One region of the Colwellia aquaemaris genome, then DNA from elsewhere that is predicted to be linked to it. Evidence: predicted binding sites of a transcription regulator. Region 1 holds the regulator's gene; the other holds the start of a gene.

Evidence for each region. Region 1 encodes NrdR, which represses ribonucleotide reductase genes. Its sites were predicted from a motif close to AAACACNANATNTNGTGTTT; they were not measured.
Region 2: a site for NrdR is predicted at 3,648-3,667, ahead of nrdA (class 1a ribonucleoside-diphosphate reductase subunit alpha). Genes of this name have one in related genera too.

Annotation. Positions count from the first base shown of each region.
Region 1 covers NZ_BAAJLV010000001.1:725,774-735,362, reverse strand. The annotation lists gene ispA ((2E,6E)-farnesyl diphosphate synthase) at 1-442, shown strand, start outside; gene dxs (1-deoxy-D-xylulose-5-phosphate synthase) at 465-2,345, shown strand; gene ribBA (bifunctional 3,4-dihydroxy-2-butanone-4-phosphate synthase/GTP cyclohydrolase II) at 2,446-3,555, opposite strand; gene AC27HL_RS03230 (riboflavin synthase) at 3,566-4,225, opposite strand; gene ribD (bifunctional diaminohydroxyphosphoribosylaminopyrimidine deaminase/5-amino-6-(5-phosphoribosylamino)uracil reductase RibD) at 4,287-5,414, opposite strand; gene nrdR (transcriptional regulator NrdR) at 5,449-5,904, opposite strand; gene glyA (serine hydroxymethyltransferase) at 6,124-7,377, opposite strand; gene AC27HL_RS03210 (hypothetical protein) at 7,689-8,306, opposite strand; gene AC27HL_RS03205 (RNA polymerase sigma factor) at 8,303-8,806, opposite strand; gene AC27HL_RS03200 (ABC transporter permease) at 8,926-9,589, opposite strand, start outside.
Region 2 covers NZ_BAAJLV010000010.1:1,256-10,844, forward strand. The annotation lists gene nrdB (class Ia ribonucleoside-diphosphate reductase subunit beta) at 1-1,113, opposite strand, end outside; gene nrdA (class 1a ribonucleoside-diphosphate reductase subunit alpha) at 1,251-3,524, opposite strand; gene AC27HL_RS18140 (HAD family hydrolase) at 4,168-4,845, opposite strand; gene ubiG (bifunctional 2-polyprenyl-6-hydroxyphenol methylase/3-demethylubiquinol 3-O-methyltransferase UbiG) at 4,938-5,645, opposite strand; gene gyrA (DNA topoisomerase (ATP-hydrolyzing) subunit A) at 6,122-8,845, shown strand; gene serC (3-phosphoserine/phosphohydroxythreonine transaminase) at 9,144-9,589, shown strand, end outside.

The DNA of each region.
Region 1 (9,589 bases):
TTATCAAGGCATGTGTGGTGGCCAAGCATTGGATTTAGCCGCAACTGGTAAGGCAATTTCATTGTCAGAGTTGGAGAAATTACATTCATTAAAAACCGGCGCCTTGTTAGAAGCATCAGTTATGATGGCCGCAGAATGCAGCACAAAGGCAACAAGCAGCGACAAAGGTCAACTATCTCAATATGCCAAGTTAGTAGGTTTAGCCTATCAAGTGCGAGATGATATTATTGATATTACCTCCACCGAAGAAGAGCTTGGCAAACCTGCTGGTTCAGACCTTGAAGCGGACAAGAGTACCTACCCAGCCTTACTCGGTTTAACGGGCGCACAAGAAAAAGCTGACAACTTATATCAACAAGCACTTCAAGCTTTAGCCACTTTGCCCTACAATACACAGAATTTATCCGATTTTGCGACTTTCATAATCAGTCGCAAACATTAATTTTTAAATTAAACAGAATAATATGACTATAAACCTAACTGAATACCCTTTACTGGCCAACATTAATAGCCCTGGTGAATTACGTAAATTAGAACAAAACCAATTAGAGCAAGCCAGTGAAGAATTAAGACGTTACCTTTTAAATTCAGTAAGTAAAAGCAGTGGTCATTTTGCTTCAGGTTTAGGTACGATTGAATTAACTGTCGCTTTACATTACGTCTACAACACACCATTTGATCATTTAATATGGGATGTTGGTCATCAAGCATACCCACATAAAATACTAACCGGTAGACGCGACCAGCTACATACAATTCGCCAAAAAGACGGCTTGCACCCATTCCCATGGCGTGAAGAAAGTGAATATGACGTATTAAGTGTCGGCCATTCAAGTACTTCTATTTCAGCAGCGCTTGGTATGTCTGTTGCGGCAGAAAAAGAAGGTAAGAATCGTAAAGTTGTTGCCGTTATCGGTGATGGTGCCATGACCGCTGGTATGGCTTTTGAAGCATTAAATCACGCTGGTGACATCAATAAAGATATGTTGGTGATATTAAACGACAACGAAATGTCGATTTCAGAAAATGTTGGTGCTCTTAATAACCATTTAGCAAAAATGCTTTCAGGAAGCCTTTATACCGGTATTCGTGAAGGTAGTAAGCGCATACTTAAAAATATTCCACCGATAAAAGAATTAGCCAGTCGCGCCGAAGAACACCTCAAAGGCATGGTGGTACCCAGCACCTTCTTCGAAGAACTTGGCTTTAATTACATTGGCCCAATTGATGGTCACGATGTTGACGGTTTAGTCGATACCATTTCCAATATGCGTAACCTTAAAGGTCCGCAATTACTGCATATTGCCACTAAAAAGGGCAAAGGTTACCAACAAGCCGAACAAGACCCGATCAAGTACCATGCGGTTCCAAAATTTGATCACACTGAAACCACGCTGCCAAAAAGTGCGCCGAGTTTACCCACTTATTCGGCAATATTCGGAGACTGGTTATGCAAAACCGCTGAGCAAGACAGCAAGCTCGCAGCTATCACTCCAGCAATGCGTGAAGGCTCAGGCATGGTTGAATTTAGCCAACGTTTTCCTCAGCAATACTATGATGTTGCTATTGCTGAACAACATGCCGTAACATTTGCTGCAGGCTTAGCTATTGGCGGACGTAAACCTGTAGTGGCAATTTATTCTAGCTTTTTACAGCGCGGCTATGATCAGCTCATTCACGACATTGCCATTCAAAATTTACCGGTACTATTTGCTATTGATCGTGCAGGTATAGTTGGCGCTGATGGGCCAACCCATCAAGGTTCATTTGATTTAAGTTTTATGCGCTGTATTCCGAATATGACCATTATGACACCAGCTGATGAACGCGAATGTCAATTAATGCTAAATACTGGCTACCAATTAAATGCACCTGCTGCAGTTAGATATCCTCGTGGTAGTGGTAATGGTGCAACCTTACCAGAAATACATGAAACCATTGAAGTGGGCAAAGGCAAGCGTATTCGTGAAATAGCCAACGGTACGACAAGTAGTAAAATTGCTATTCTTAACTTTGGTACGACTTTACTAGAAGCAAATTTAGCCGCTGAAACACTTGATGCGACATTGGTTGATATGCGTTTTGTAAAACCTTTAGACCAAACGCTAATCAATGACTTATGTGCTACACATGATTGTATTGTAACGGTTGAAGATAATGCCATAGCAGGTGGTGCAGGCTCAGGGGTAAATGAGTATATTCTTAGCCAAGGCATGATGAAGAAAATCCTCAACATTGGCTTGCCAGATAACTTTATTAAACACGGTACGCAAGCTGAAATTCATCAGGAATTAGGACTAGATAGCGAAGGAATTATTGCCAAGATAAACCAGTTTATTGCCTAAGGCGCTATCAATAGTCGAACATTAAAATTTATACTAAAATAGTAAAAAGGCCGTTTGAATGAATTCAAACGGCCTTTTTATTTATTAGGTATCATCGACGTTATTCAGCAATATATTCAACGACTTCTAAGCCAAAACCAGACAATGAATGGTATTTAGTTTGTGAGCTTAACAAACGCATTTTGCTAACACCTAAATTTGCTAAAATTTGCGAGCCAACACCAACATTACGTGAGCCAACATGGCGTTTCACTTCTTTCACGCTTTCACCAGCATCTAACTTAGCATATTTTTCCACTTGCGCAATCAGCTCCATTGGCGATTCATGCTTACCCAACAGCACCAACACGCCACCTTCCTTGCCAATTTTTTCCAAAGCATTTGCCATTGGCCATTTAGCGACACTTTCACGCTGGCTGAACAGTAAGTCTCTAAAAGTATTTTCTAAATGTACACGCACTAATGTTGGCTCTTCTGCTTTAATATCGCCTTTAGTTAAAGCAAAGTGCGCTTGACCATCAATGGTGTCTTTAAATACGGTTAAATCAAAATCGCCAAAAGCGGTTGGCAGTTTACACTGAGACACGCGTTCAATGGTAGTTTCATTAGCATTACGATATTCGATAAGATCGGCAATAGTGCCCATTTTAACGCCATGCTTTTCTGCAATAATTTCTAAATCCGGACGACGCGCCATAGTGCCATCTTCATTGAGAATTTCAACAATAACAGCTGCAGCTTCCAGCCCAGCTAAACGCGCTAAATCAACCCCAGCTTCGGTATGACCAGCACGGTTTAATACGCCACCATCTTTAGCAATTAATGGAAAAATATGACCTGGTTGCACAATAGAGTTATGATCGGCATCTTTGGCTACCGCCGCTAGAACAGTTGTCGCTCTATCTGCGGCAGAAATCCCTGTTGTTACCCCTTCAGCCGCTTCAATTGACACGGTAAAGTTAGTAGTAAATTGTGCATCATTTTTATCAACCATCAATGGTAATTTTAATGCTTCACAGCGCTGTGCAGACATCGGCATACAAATAAGACCACGACCATGTGTTGCCATAAAGTTGATCGCCTCTGGCGTCACTTTTTCTGCCGCCATAATGAAGTCACCTTCATTTTCGCGATCTTCGTCATCCATTAAGATAACCATTTTACCCTGAGCAATATCGTCGATAATCTCTTGTGGCGTGTGTAAATTCATGACAACCTCTTTATTTAATAAAACCACTGCGCGCTAATAGCGCATGCGTAACACCTGACTCTGTTGACTGGTCAGTTGTTTGCTTGGTAAGTAATCTTTCTATATAACGGGCAATTAAATCAACCTCTAAGTTAACTTGCGTGCCCACTTGATATTTACTAATAATTGTCTGCTCTGTCGTGTGCGGCACAATTGTTAAACGAAACTTATCTTGCGTTAAACTATTCACCGTTAGGCTAGTGCCATCAATAGTGATAGAGCCCTTTTCAGCAATATATGCTGACAACTCTGCCGGCATGGTTAGCCAATAATCAATACTATTGCCTTTGTGTTCAATACTGGTAATTTCGCTGACGGCGTCAACATGACCTGAAACCATATGACCACCAAATCGCGTTGTTGGCAACATGGCTTTTTCAAGGTTAACAGGACTACCTATTTGATAGTGTGCAAAACCTGTACGGGTTAAGGTTTCACTTGAAACATCAGCACTAAAACTTGCATTATCTAACGCGACTACCGTTAGGCAAATACCATTAGTCGCAATGGAGTCGCCTAATTTTACATCTGATAAATCAAGTGTCCCCGTTGCTACGGTTACTCGTGCACCATCGCCTGAAGTATTTATTGCTTTTAAGTGCCCTACGGCTTCTATAATTCCAGTAAACATTGTACTTTCATTACCTTTATTAATAATACTGAGAGCAAGCTATACAATCAGCAAATTGACTTTAATGACCAAAATTGGCCGTTAAGCGAATATCTTTACCAACCATGCGTATATCGGTAATTTCTAAATTTTTTGCCTGTGCTAGCTTTACTATTTCCGGCATATTAACTAAATCTTTGCCGTCATTACCCATCAATTTAGGCGCCTGAAATAAAACTAGCTCATTTACTAGGTTTTGGCTTATAAATGCCCCAGCTAACTGAGCACCTGACTCAATCAGTACATCATTTAAGCCAATTTTAGCTAAATAGGATAGTAACGACTTTAAATCGATATAATCGCTATTTTCTGCCTTGGAAATTACAACTTGTTCTACAAAGTGAGGCCAACTATGTATGTTTTCAATAGTATGTCGAATAATTAATATTCTACCTGACTCTTGGAAAATCGGCAGCTCAGGCGATAGACGATTTTTACCATCAATGATAATACGCAGTGGTTGTCTTACCTCTGCTTCTGGATAAATACATTGTACAGAGCCAAGTGACTGCCAACGTACATTCATTCTCGCTTTATCTGCAATAACAGAATCTGCGCCACAAATAACGCCGCAGCTTTGCGCTCGCAGTCTTTGCACATCCGCTCGTGCTTCTGCTCCGGTGATCCATTGACTCTCACCACTGGCCATAGCGGTTTTCCCATCTAAACTAGCGGCTAATTTACAGCGCACATAAGGCTTTTTATGCGTCATTAATTCAATAAAGCCTGGGTTTAAAGCCCGCGCGTCTTGCTCTAACAAGCCAGATTGGCTTGAAATACCTGCCGCTTCCAATAACCTTAAACCACGGCCTGACACTTTTGGATTAGGGTCAACCATAGCGGCAATAACGTGAGCAACTTGCGCCTTAATTAACGCTTCAGCACATGGCGGTGTTAAACCATAGTGACTACAAGGCTCTAATGTGACATAAGCTGTTGCGCCTTTTGCCTTATCGCCAGCTTGAGCTAAAGCATGAACTTCGGCATGACCTTGCCCTGCTTTTTTGTGAAAACCTTCACCAACAATTTCCCCATTTTTAACAAGTACGCAGCCTACTCTTGGATTAGGAGACGTAGTGTAATGGCCGCGCTTAGCCAATTCGATAGCGCGTTGCATGTATTGATGATCAGTTAAGGTAAATGTAGTCATGGTTTGCTCTTACGGCTTTCATTACTGCTAGTTGTTATTCACTATCGCCTAAGCGGGCAATTTCTTCACCAAACTCTTTAATGTCTTCAAAAGAGCGATATACTGAAGCAAAGCGAATATAGGCGACTTTGTCTAAGCTTTTTAACTGTTCCATAATTATAGTGCCAAGCATTTCACTCGACACTTCTCGTTCACCTGTAGCGCGTAACTTAGATTTAAGTTTATTTATCGACAATTCCATTTCTTCTGTACTAACAGGTCTTTTTTCTAAGGCTCGAACTAAACCATTGCGCATTTTATCTTCATTAAACGGCTCACGAGAGCCATCACGCTTAATGATGCGCGGCATGACGAGCTCAGCACTTTCAAAAGTCGTATAGCGTTCATGGCACACTAAACATTCGCGACGACGGCGCACTTGATGACCATCAGAAACTAAACGAGAGTCGATAACTTTAGTATCGGTGGCAGAGCAAAAAGGACAATACATGGATGATTTCCGTAGTTAATTCGACCTAATAAACATAAGTGGGCATTTTAATTGAAAACACGCCATTAAGCTAAAAAACTTACAGGGAAAATTTAAAAGCACAAAATTTTAAACTGAGAGGTTTTTATTGGCTATAAAAAATGGCCACCTAAGTGACCATTTATAAGTACTAAGCAGCGCTATTGAACTGCTCGGTATTTTATCATTTACATTATAGCTTTACTTGTAAACTGGGAAACGTGCGCATAGCTCTTTAATGCCAGCTTGTACTTTCACAATTGTTTCTTCGTTAGTAATATCATCTAAAATATCACAAACAAAAGTTGTAATTGCTTTAGTTTCTTCAACACCAAAACCACGACGAGTAATTGCTGGTGTACCTAAGCGTAAGCCAGATGTTACAAACGGTGAACGTGGGTCATTTGGTACTGAGTTTTTGTTTACTGTGATATGAGCACGACCAAGTGCAGCGTCAGCATCTTTACCAGTGATATCTTTGTCAATTAAATCAAGCAATAACAAATGGTTTTCAGTACCGTTTGAAACCACTTTATAGCCACGTTCTTGTAATACCACAACCATAGCTTTAGCGTTATCTAACACATTTTGTTGATAGGCTTTAAATTCAGGAGACAATGCTTCTTTAAACGCTACCGCTTTAGCAGCGATAATATGCATTAATGGGCCACCTTGACCACCTGGGAATACAGCGCTGTTTAACTTCTTGTAAATTGCTTCGTCATCACAACCTGAAACAATTAAACCACCACGTGGGCCAGCTAATGTTTTATGTGTAGTAGTCGTGACAACATGAGCGTGAGGAACTGGATTAGGGTAAAGGCCTGCTGCAACTAAACCGGCAACATGAGCCATATCAACTACAAAATAAGCACCAACTTTATCGGCAATTTCACGCATACGTGCCCAGTCGACCTTTTGAGAGTATGCAGAGAAGCCGCCAATAATCATTTTAGGCTTATGTTCTTCAGCCAACACTTCCATCTCTTCATAATCAATCTGACCGTTATCATCTATACCGTAAGGAATTATGTTATAAAGTTTCCCAGAAAAGTTTACTGGCGAACCATGAGTAAGATGCCCACCATGGGCTAAACTCATTCCTAAAATAGTATCTCCCGCTTCAAGCAGAGCCATGTAGACAGCACTATTAGCCTGGGAACCAGCATGTGGTTGAACATTAGCATAAGTTGCACCAAATAATTCTTTAGCACGATCAATAGCTAACTGCTCAGCGACATCTGCATTCTCACAACCACCGTAATAACGCTTGCCTGGGTAACCTTCAGCATACTTATTAGTGAATTGAGAACCTTGTGCTTCCATAACTCGAGGACTGGTATAATTTTCTGAAGCAATAAGTTCAATGTGTTCTTCTTGGCGAACAACTTCATTACTCATTGCTTGATAAAGTTCTGGATCAAAATCAGCAATATTCATATCACGTGTAAACATGTAATTTCCTCAATTAGTCTGCCAGCGGCATTAGTTGGCTTTTGTTTTTCAACATTAGCAAGGTCAAAAATAATTGCGGCATATTTTGCCTGAACTTGTAGGGGTTGTATATGATAAAACCACGCTCTTTTAGTTCATTTTGCAATCAATTATGCTTTGAGGTTAGCGTTAAAAGTTTTTAACGAAGCCATCAAATAATTAGCAGAACCAATATACTGCCTTGGAGTGGGAAAAACAACAAATTTAAATCAGGATAAGTCCGCTTATTCAAAATATAATTCTAAAAAAAAGGGAAATTCCATTTTAAATAGCTATTTCATCTGCAAAAGCTGCTGGTATTCTTTCCTACGTTTTCTATATAAATAGTCAACAATAAGATAAATAACCAACATAAAGCCATTAGCCATTAAATAACCCGGAAGTGCAGCTTTGTCGCTGGTTTGACTGACAGTGTAAACAAACCAGTTTACTAAAGGCAGAAAGGGTAAAAATGATAACTTAGTTATCCACATATAACGCATAGATGATTCACTACCTGCAATCGCATGATCAATTGCCTTTTCTGGACTGTCGCAAAGTTGCGACCATATTGCGATACGAATTTTTGCTTCAAAATAAATAAAGACTAGGGAGATTAAACCACCAAGTCCTATATATATGTTTACTGGCTCTCCCCATTGGCCATCGTAAATGCCATACATAAACGCCACCAACAAACCTAACGTAGCAATAACATTCAATGCAAAACAAAACTTTGCGCCACGAGTGCGTCGACGCGTACGTTTAATTAGTGCTTGAATATCAGTTTTAGGCGTTGGCTGTGTTTGCCAATCTTCACTAATTTTTGCCCATGCATCTTCTGCTGCTCTATCTTCAGGAAGCGGTTTTGATTCAAGCTGCTGTTTCTCATTATTGTTGTTTTTATTCATACTGCCTCCAACAACTGCATTAACTTGGCCTTAGCCCTTTGTAATCGCACGCCAACTAAGTTAGTGGAAATAGCCAAAACATCAGCAATTTCTTGGTAACTCATACCTTCAAGCGCCAAAGTGATAACTTGTTGCTGTTCTAGCTTTAATTGGCGAATTGCTTGTGCCAATCGTTGTTGCCTTTGTTGCTGATCAAGTTCTTGGTATGGGGTTGCATGCTTATGATCGACAGTTAAACCATCGTCAAAGTCTTGCTCTGTTTTTATTGTTTTCACGGATTTAGCTACATGGGTAGCCAATACATTATGAGCAATACGGGCAACAAAAGTTTTTGCACTGGCTTCACTGCGATATTGAGGTAGTGCTCGCCAGATATTCAATGCGATTTCTTGAAATAATTCATCTTGAATAGCGGCTTTGGCTTCAAAACCGCTAATAATATGGCGAAGAAGTTTTTCATACTCCTCCAGCCATTGTTGAAAAATTAATTGATGAGACAAAAAACTATCCTTGCATTCAGCTTGCTTACAAGTACTTCTTTGCTTATAAGGGACTGATATTGTTATAAGCGTAGAATTTAACATAGTATTAACTTAGGTATCATCAATTTTTTCGTTTTCTAGCTCAACGCCATCACAACTTTTTCTGACTTCAGCTTTTTCGCTAACATAGTAACTAATAGCACAGTAATACCTATGGTTACTCCGCTTGTGGTTAACATTGCTAGCCAATTCACTTCCACACCTTTAAAAATGTCTTCCATAATTAATGACTGCCCAGCAATCGGCATCCAATCTAGCCATTGTGGACGATCATCCATTAGCATAAGTGCAACTGGTACAAAGGCAGGAATAGCAATGATCATGTTGACGGTTGATTGTGCTTCTTTAAAACTTTTAGTTTGAAAAGCTAAAAACAATTGACAGGCGGTCGCAAAGAAACAAATAGGTAACAGTAAGAATAATAAGGTTAAAGCTTTAGGTATACCTAAACTGAATGTTGCACCAATTTTAGTTAAATCAACAAAACCGACTGAAATTGACGTTAAAACTAGCACCATAGCAACGCCAATAACCGATATGGTTGAAGCACTGCAAAGTTTCGCTAGCACTATTTTCATTGTACTCACAGGTTGGCACAACAGCATTTCCAATACATTACGCTCGCGCTCACCCGCACTCGAGTCAATTGCGACAGACAATCCTGACATAAATGCGGCCATCATCATGTACAACCCCATCATCATTGAAATCATAATAAAGGTTGCGTCAGGTTTAGCTAAA
Region 2 (9,589 bases), on a different contig from region 1:
GAAATCATCACTTGATACTGATGAGTCAACTTGACCAACAAGGTAGCTAGAAATTTCTGTTTCTTGTGGCGCAACTTGCACGTTATCACTTACAAGGTAAGCATTCATCCAAGGTAGTGGATTGCTCTTGATATCAAATGGCGCTTCAAAGCCAATGGCAGCTAAGCGCTGGTTACTGATATATTCGATGTATTGATTCAAAATTTGCGCATTAAGGCCTATCATTGAGCCGTCTTTAAATAAGTACTGCGCCCATTCTTTTTCTTGTTCAACAACATCTAAAAATATTTGCTTACCTTGGTCGCGTAACTCGGTAGCTATTTCTTGCATTTCAGGGTCGTCTTTACCTGACATCCAGTTATTAAGAATGTGTTGAGTACCCGTTAAATGTAAGGCTTCATCACGGGCAATTAACTTGATGATTTTTGCATTACCTTCAAGTAATTCACGCTCAGCAAAGGCAAATGAACAAGCAAAACTGACATAAAAACGAACGGCCTCTAAAGCATTAACCGAGCATATTGCTAAGAATAAGCGCTCTTTTAACTTACGTTCATTTACTTCAATTGTTTCACCATCAACTTCGTAGCTACCTGCGCCTTGAGATTGTAACAATTGTGTGGTGATGATCACGGCGTCAAAATATTTTGCGATGCTTGAAGCACGTTTTAATATCGCTGGGTTCACCATGATATCGTCAAACACTTCACTTGGGTCGGTAAATAAGTTACGTAAAATATGTGTATATGAGCGTGAGTGAATGGTTTCACTAAAGGCCCAAGTTTCAACCCAAGTTTCAACTTCCGGTAATGATACTAATGGCAATAATACCGCATTAACAGAGCGGGCTGCCATTGAGTCGAGTAGGGTTTGGTATTTCAAATTAGAAATGAAAATATGCTTTTCAGATGCAGTCAGGCTTTGCCAATCAGCGCGATCTTTTGATACATCAATTTCTTCTGGACGCCAAAAAAATGATAATTGCTTTTCAATTAGTTTTTCAAAGGCAACAAAACGTTGCTGATCGTATCGTGCAACATTAACACTGTTTCCCAAAAACATTGGCTCTAACAAGGCGTTGTTAGGTGTTTGGTTAAACGTAGTGTACGACATTTATATCTCCTTGAAATACGGCTTGCGTTAGCTATATTTCGTCACTTAGTGGTTATTGAGTGAGTTTTATAATTATTTAATGTTTATTATTTGATGCAAAAAAAGAGGAAAACCTAGCGTTTTCCTCTTTGCTGGCGCTAAATTTTACAAGCGCCACCGGCACAACCATCGTCTTCAACTTCGGTTTGACTATCGTCAGCGCCATCGCGAGTATTGTGGTAATACATAGTTTTAACACCTAGTTTGTAGGCAGTTAGAATATCTTTTAACACTTGCTTGATTGGTACTTTGCCACCTTCAAATCGTGATGGGTCATAGTTGGTATTGGCCGATATTGTTTGGTCAATAAACTTCTGCATAATACCTACTAGTTGTAAGTAACCTTCGTTGTCTGGAATATTCCAAAGTAATTCATAGTTATCTTTTAATCTTTGGTACTCAGGTACAACTTGTTTCAAGATACCGTCTTTACTGGCTTTAATACTAATTAGGCCACGAGGTGGCTCAATTCCATTGGTCGCATTAGAGATTTGAGAAGACGTTTCTGACGGCATTAATGCTGAAACTGTTGAGTTACGCACGCCGTGCTCTTTAATGCTGGCTCGTAAGCTTTCCCAATCTAAATGCAGTTGCTCACCGGTAATATTATCGATTTCTTTTTTGTATGTATCGATAGGTAAAATACCTTTTGATAAACGAGTTTCATTAAATTTAGGACACGCACCTTGTTCAATAGCTAACTGGTTTGAGGCTTTCAATAGGTAGTATTGAATCGCTTCAAAGGTACGGTGTGTTAAATTATTTGCGCTACCATTTGAATAGAATACGCCATTTTTAGCTAGATAGTAGGCATAGTTAATTACGCCTATACCTAAGGTACGTCGTCCCATAGTGGCGTTATGTGCAGCCGGAACTGGGTAGTCTTGGTAATCTAATAGGCTATCTAGGGCACGCACGGCTAAGTCTGCTAAGCCATCTAATTCATCAAGGCTGTCGATAGCACCTAAGTTAAATGCTGATAACGTACATAAAGCGATTTCACCAGTTGGGTCGTTAACATCTTCCATTGGTTTTGTTGGTAGAGCAATTTCCAAACATAAGTTACTTTGGCGAATAGGTGCAACCGTTGGCTCAAATGGCGAATGAGTATTACAGTGGTCAACATTTTGTAAGTAAATACGGCCTGTACTTGCACGTTCTTGAGCGAATAAGGTAAATAATTCAATGGCTTTAATACGCTTTTTACGAATAGAGTCATCTGCCTCATATTTAACGTATAGTTCTTCAAACTTTTCTTGGTTTTCAAAGAACGCATCGTATAAGCCAGGTACATCGCTTGGACTAAATAAAGTGATTGACTCACCTTTGATCAAGCGTTGATACATAAGCTTGTTAAACTGTACGCCGTAATCTAAGTGGCGAACACGGTTTTCTTCAACACCACGGTTGTTTTTAAGGACCAGTAAGCTTTCAACTTCTAAATGCCAAAGCGGGTAGAATAGGGTGGCTGCACCACCACGAACGCCACCTTGTGAACAGCTTTTAACAGCCGTTTGAAAGAGCTTGTAAAATGGAATACAACCAGTGTGAAATGCTTCACCGTTACGAATAGTGCTGCCCAATGCGCGAATTCGACCGGCATTAATACCAATACCCGCACGTTGCGAAACATATTTAACAATTGAACTTGATGTTGCGTTAATTGAATCTAAGCTGTCGCCACATTCAATTAATACACATGAAGAGAACTGGCGTGTTGGCGTACGAACACCCGCCATAATTGGCGTTGGCAGAGAAAGCTTAAAGGTTGAAATTGCGTTATAGAAGCCTTTCACATAGTCTAAACGTGTTTCTTTTGGGTACTTGGCAAATAAACAGGCGGCCACCAAAATATATAAGAATTGGGCGCTTTCATAAATTTCACCAGTGACACGGTTTTGTACTAGGTATTTACCTTCTAACTGTTTTACCGCAGCGTAGCTAAAATCTAAATCACGACGATGATCAAGAAAGCTTTCCATCTCTTCAAATTCAGCTTCACTATAGTCACTTAAAAGGTGTTGATCATATTTTCCCGCTTCAACTAAATTTACCACGTGCGGGTAAAGTTTAGGTGGCTCAAATTGGCCATAGGCTTTCTTACGTAAATGGAAAATAGCTAAACGAGCTGACAAGTATTGATAGTCAGGTGTTTCCTCTGAAATTAAATCAGCGGCAGATTTAATAATGGTTTCATGAATATCCGCAGTTTTAATACCATCATAAAACTGAATATGAGATTTTAGCTCAACTTGAGAAACTGAAACATTATCTAGACCTTCAGCAGCCCAAGCAATTACTTGGTGGATTTTTTCTAAATCGATGGGTTCTTTTGAGCCATTACGCTTTGTAACAAAGAGGTTGTTATTCATGAAAGACCTGTAAATCTATTTATTGTTTTAATCACCTACAATAGGTGTTCATATTGTTAATGACCTCAAGATGGCAACTTTACGAGAAGAGTCGTAAGTCATTCAAAAGTTGCTGAATGAAAAATGCACTATATCTTGGGGTTTTAAAAAAACTAATCACAAGATAGTGAGGTTTGCCTGACAATGCAAGCGATAAAAAATGTTGAATTTTAGTTGATTTTTTTAGAGTAAAAGTTCTGTTAGTAACAACTAACTTAGTAGCGCTTTTTAATTTTGATTTTTCTAAAACGCAACGCTTATTTTAAGTTTTTTTTCACCGCTAAATTATTTTAAGTTAATTTTAGGGGTTTATATGACTAAAGAATATATGTGACTTATTTATATTAAAAATCAATACGTTATGTTTTTAGTGTAATTCTTATACAAGACAATTGACGAGTGTTTATTTAATCATCATTTAATGATCGTTTTAAGATCGTCAACTAAGAGTACCTATAAAATGTAAGGCTACTTTGTCGATAAAAAGTTAAATTATCGTTAACAGGTAAGGCATTAGTCTTTCACGCTTAATCACCCATTTATTATTGTCCGTGTATCTTTTTGAAAAAGGTTCGTAAAAGGCTTCATTTTACTTACATTGATACTATTTGATAAACGCCAATAAATCCGTAGGGCTATTTATAATATGATCTGCTTGCCATGCTTGGCAATTTTCATTAGCTAAGATATAACCCCATTTAGCCACAAAGGTCTTCATTATTGCGCTATTACCCGCTTGAATATCACGTAGGGCATCACCGACATAAAAACACTGTTGATTATCAACATTGATTTGTTGACAGGCATGTAATATTGGCTCGGGATCGGGTTTGCGTTTTTCAAGCGTGTCACCGCCAACCATAACTGCACAGTTTGCAAACTCAGGATAGTGGGGCAGTAATTTTTGGGTTAAGCCTTCGGGCTTATTGGTAATAATACCCCAAGGGATATTGTCGCTTTCAAGTTGTTGTAGTAATTGTGCAACGCCCGGGTAAAGGCAGGTATGCGTGGCAATATTATTTTCGTAATAACTTAAAAATTGGTGGCGTAAATCATCATAATTGTATTGCTTAATACTTTCGCCAAAACCTAAGTTTAGCAATCCTAATGCACCATCTGATGCAATTGGTCGGTAGTCTCTCGCGGCAACTGTTGGTTTTCCATATTTTGCCAAGACATGATTTAACGCCGCACCTAAGTCGTCAGCGGTGTCTAATAATGTACCATCTAAATCGAAAAGTACGGCGGCAATAGGAGTTTTTGAGTTAGTGGTAGTAGACATAATATCGCTCGATAGCATTGTTGTTATTGTGACGAGAATGACGTCGATGCCTGATTGCCTAGGTATCGACGTAGTGGTATTAAGTAATTTATTTATACACGTTGGCAGCAAAGAATATAATTTACATCAAGTGATGAAGTTAATTTGTGATTCTCTGTTAATGGATTGTAGTGAATGCCTGCGGCGTCAATACATTTTAAGTCAACAGACTCTGCCCAGGAAATTAGCGTAGAAGGACGAATAAAGCTGTTATGATCATGTGTGCCGTCTGGTACAAGTTTCAATATTTTTTCAGCAGCCACTATCGCTAATAGATAAGCTTTTAATGATTTATTCAATGTTGAAAAGAACACGTAGCCGCCCGGTTTAACCATCTGCGCACAAGCACTGATGATAGACGCCGGATCGGGCACATGCTCCAACATTTCCATACAGGTAACCACATCATAGTGCTGTGGATGCTGCTGGGCTTGCTCTTCAGCAGTAATTTTTTGGTAGTTAACCTCAACACCCGCTTCTAAGGCATGCAGCTTGGCAACATTTAGTGGTTCTTGACCCATGTCGATGCCAGTTACCTTAGCACCAAGTTGAGCAAGGCTCTCTGCTAAAATACCGCCACCACAGCCAACATCAATAATCTCTTTATTGAATAAATTCCCAACATGTTGGCAAATAAATTGTCGACGTAAAGGGTTGATTTGATGCAGTGGTTTGAAATCACCATCAAGTTCCCACCACTGGCTAGCAACTTGTTCAAATTTGGCTATTTCATCTTGATTAACATTTAAAGGCTTTGACATGGCATTATCATTATTTGTCTTGTTGATGTTGGCGATTCTAAACCAATATTTCCAGCAAGCCCAGTGAGAAAATTGATTCAACTTAAATAAAAGTCAATGATAAGAATTTTTGGCGTTCTTTTTGGCTTTGCTTATATATAAGTAAAGTTTTACTCGGTATAAATAGACATGGAGATGAAAAGTATGTTGATAAAATAAACGCTTTTTGCTGACATGTGTTTAAAATGCGAACAATGCGCTTTTGTTAATATATTATCAAGCCATTTAAAAACTATAAAAGCAAATAAAAACAGTTATATAACTATAAAAAATGTTAATAGTAACATGCACTTGAAACTTTATCTTTTTAACGGCAAAATGAAGCAATATAAAGCGGTAGGGCATAACAATGTTTTATGTTAGTATGCCGTGTTGATTAAAAATAATAATTTCGAAATTTTCTGAATTAGATTTACGTTAAGGGATACCATCAATTTATGACCGATTTGGCGAATAATATTGCTCCTGTCAATATTGAGGATGAGCTAAAAAGCTCCTATTTAGATTACGCGATGAGTGTAATTGTAGGTCGTGCATTACCAGATGTACGTGATGGCTTAAAACCAGTGCATCGTCGCGTACTATTTGCAATGAATGTGCTAGGTAACGACTTTAACAAGCCGTATAAAAAATCAGCACGTGTTGTTGGTGACGTTATTGGTAAATATCACCCACATGGTGATACAGCAGTTTATGATACGATTGTTCGTATGGCGCAGCCATTTTCACTACGCTATATGTTGGTTGACGGCCAAGGTAACTTTGGTTCTGTTGATGGCGATTCAGCGGCGGCAATGCGTTATACCGAAATTAGAATGGCAAAAATTGCTCATTCAATTTTAGCCGATTTAGACAAAGAGACTGTGGATTATGTAGCCAACTATGATGGCACTGAAATGATCCCAGCCGTTATGCCAACACGCATTCCAAACCTACTGGTTAATGGTACGTCTGGTATTGCGGTAGGTATGGCCACGAATATTCCACCACATAACTTAACTGAAGTGATTAATGGCTGTTTAGCTGTTATTGATAATGAAGATCTTAGCTTCGAAGAGTTACTAGAATATATTCCAGGCCCAGACTTCCCTACGGCAGGTATTATCAGTGGTCGTGCAGGTATTCAAGAAGCTTATAAAACTGGCCGTGGTAAAATTAAAATTCGTGCCCGTGCAGAAATTGAAGTTGATGAAAAATCAGGTAAAGAAACCATTGTTGTTCATGAACTTCCGTACCAAGTTAATAAAGCTCGTTTAATTGAAAAAATGGCTGACTTGGTTAAAGAAAAACGCTTGGAAGGTATTTCGGCCCTACGTGATGAGTCTGATAAAGACGGCATGCGCATGGTAATAGAAGTGAAGCGTGGCGAAGTGGGCGAAGTTGTTTTAAACAATTTGTATAAGTTAACACAAATGCAAGTGTCGTTTGGTTTGAATATGGTAGCCCTAAGTAATGGCCAGCCGAAACTATTCAACTTACGCGAAATGCTCGATGCCTTTATTTTGCATCGTCGTGAAGTGGTAACTCGCAGAACCATTTTCGAATTACGTAAAGCTCGTGAACGCGCGCATTTACTTGAAGGTTTATCAATCGCTTTAGCGAATATTGACCCTATCATAGAATTAATTAAAAACTCGCCGACACCTAGCGAAGCAAAAGAGCAGTTACTTGCACGCGGTTGGGATTTAGGCCATGTTGCTGAAATGCTTAGCGCTGCGGGTGATGATGCTGCTCGTCCTGAATGGGTAGAAGCTGAGTTTGGTATTCGCGATGGCCAGTACTTCTTAACCGCACAACAAGCGCAAGCAATTTTAGATTTACGTTTGCATAAGTTAACCGGTTTAGAACACGAGAAAATTCTAAACGAATACAAAGCATTATTAGATGTTATTGCTGAGTTGCTACATATTTTGGCAAGTCCTGCACGTTTAATGGAAGTAATTCGTGAAGAATTAGAAGTTATCCGTGATGACTTTGGTGATGAGCGTCGTACCGAAATTACTAATGCTTCACATGATTTAGCATTAGAAGATTTGATCAATGAAGAAGATGTTGTGGTAACGCTTTCTCATGAAGGATATGTTAAGTATCAAGTATTATCAGATTATGAAGCTCAGCGTCGTGGTGGTAAAGGTAAAGCAGCGACTAAGATGAAAGATGAAGATTTCATTGAGCGCCTGCTAGTTGCTAACACGCACGATACAATTTTGTGTTTCTCTAACCGCGGCAAGTTATATTGGTTGAAAGTTTACCAATTACCTTTGGCTAGCCGTACTGCTCGTGGTCGTCCAATTATTAACTTATTACCATTAGAAGATGATGAACGTATTACCGCTATTTTACCTGTACGTGAATATGAAGAAGACAAGTTCATTATTATGGCGACAGCCTCAGGTACAGTGAAGAAAACAGCACTTACGGCATACAAGAACCAACGTGCTAACGGTATTATTGCTTTGAATCTTCGCGATGATGATACCTTAATTGGTGTTGATATTACTAACGGCGAAAACGATATTATGTTGTTCTCAGATGCCGGTAAAGTAGTACGCTTTAATGAGAAGAAACGCGACAGTGAAACGGGCGAAATAAAAATTGATCCTGAAACGGGCGAACAGCAATGGGCGTTAAAACCTATTGGCCGTACTGGTACTGGTGTTCGTGGTATTAAGTTAGAAGGTGAGCAAAAAGTTGTTTCATTGATTGTTCCTAAGAATGATGGTCCAATTTTAACTGTTACTGAAAATGGCTTTGGTAAGCGTACTGCATTAGAAGAATACCCAGCTAAGAGCCGTGCAACTAAAGGTGTGGTATCTATCAAGGTGAGTGAACGTAATGGTCCTGTTGTTGGCGCTGTTCAAGTAGAAGAACAAGACGAAATTATGTTGATCACCGATAATGGTACTTTGGTGCGTACCCGCGTCAATGAAGTTAGTGTTATTGGTCGTAATACTCAAGGTGTTCGTATTATTCGCACTGTTGAAGGTGAACATGTGGTTGCCTTACAACGTATTGATGAAATTGAAGAGCCGGAAGTTTTTGAAGAAGCCGAAGGTGGCGAACAAGCTACAGCTCAAGTTGAAGGTGATAAAGTTGACACACCTGATACCGATGGTGGCAATGAAGATTCATCACTCGAAAATGGCGATACTGCAGAGTAACCGTTGTTAACATAATAAAAAGGCGGTATTTACCGCCTTTTTTTATGGCTGAATTTTATTGGTTAAATTTAAAAAAGTGATTGAAGAAAAAAGTTATATTAAAGTTTAATAAAGAATTGATGCTAGACGCCAAAACGGTATGCTAGCAGTAGTTTTTACAGCCAAGACATAAAAAATAAAATACCTTGGTAGTGTTAATTGTTAAATAGTTCCGTGTTAGAGATCTCCAGGGCTGTTATTTGCTGATGTGAAGTACAAGCCAACTTATCAAGTTAATTGAAGAAGGGTGTAGAGTTAAATGTCGAGTGTTTATAATTTTTGCGCAGGTCCGGCTATGTTACCTGTTGATGTCATGAAAAAAGCGCAAAGTGAGTTTTTAAATTTTGCTGATACCGGTAGCTCAGTAATGGAACTTAGCCACCGTAGTAAAGAATTTATCGCCGTAGCTGAAAGTGCAGAAGCGAATTTACGAAAGCTTATGGCAATCCCTGAAAATTATAAAGTACTCTTTTGTCATGGTGGTGGCCGCGGGCAATTCTCCGCTGTGGCGTTGAATTTATTAGGCGCAGCAAAAAAAGCAGACTATATCGTTACCGGTGCTTGGTCGAAATCAGCCGCAGAAGAAGCAAGTCATTATGGCGATATTAACATTATCAATGCCATTGACAATGCTGGTGGAGTTCAACGAGTTAAGCCAAGCACTGAATGGCCTATTAGCGATGATGCTGCGTATGTGCATTACTG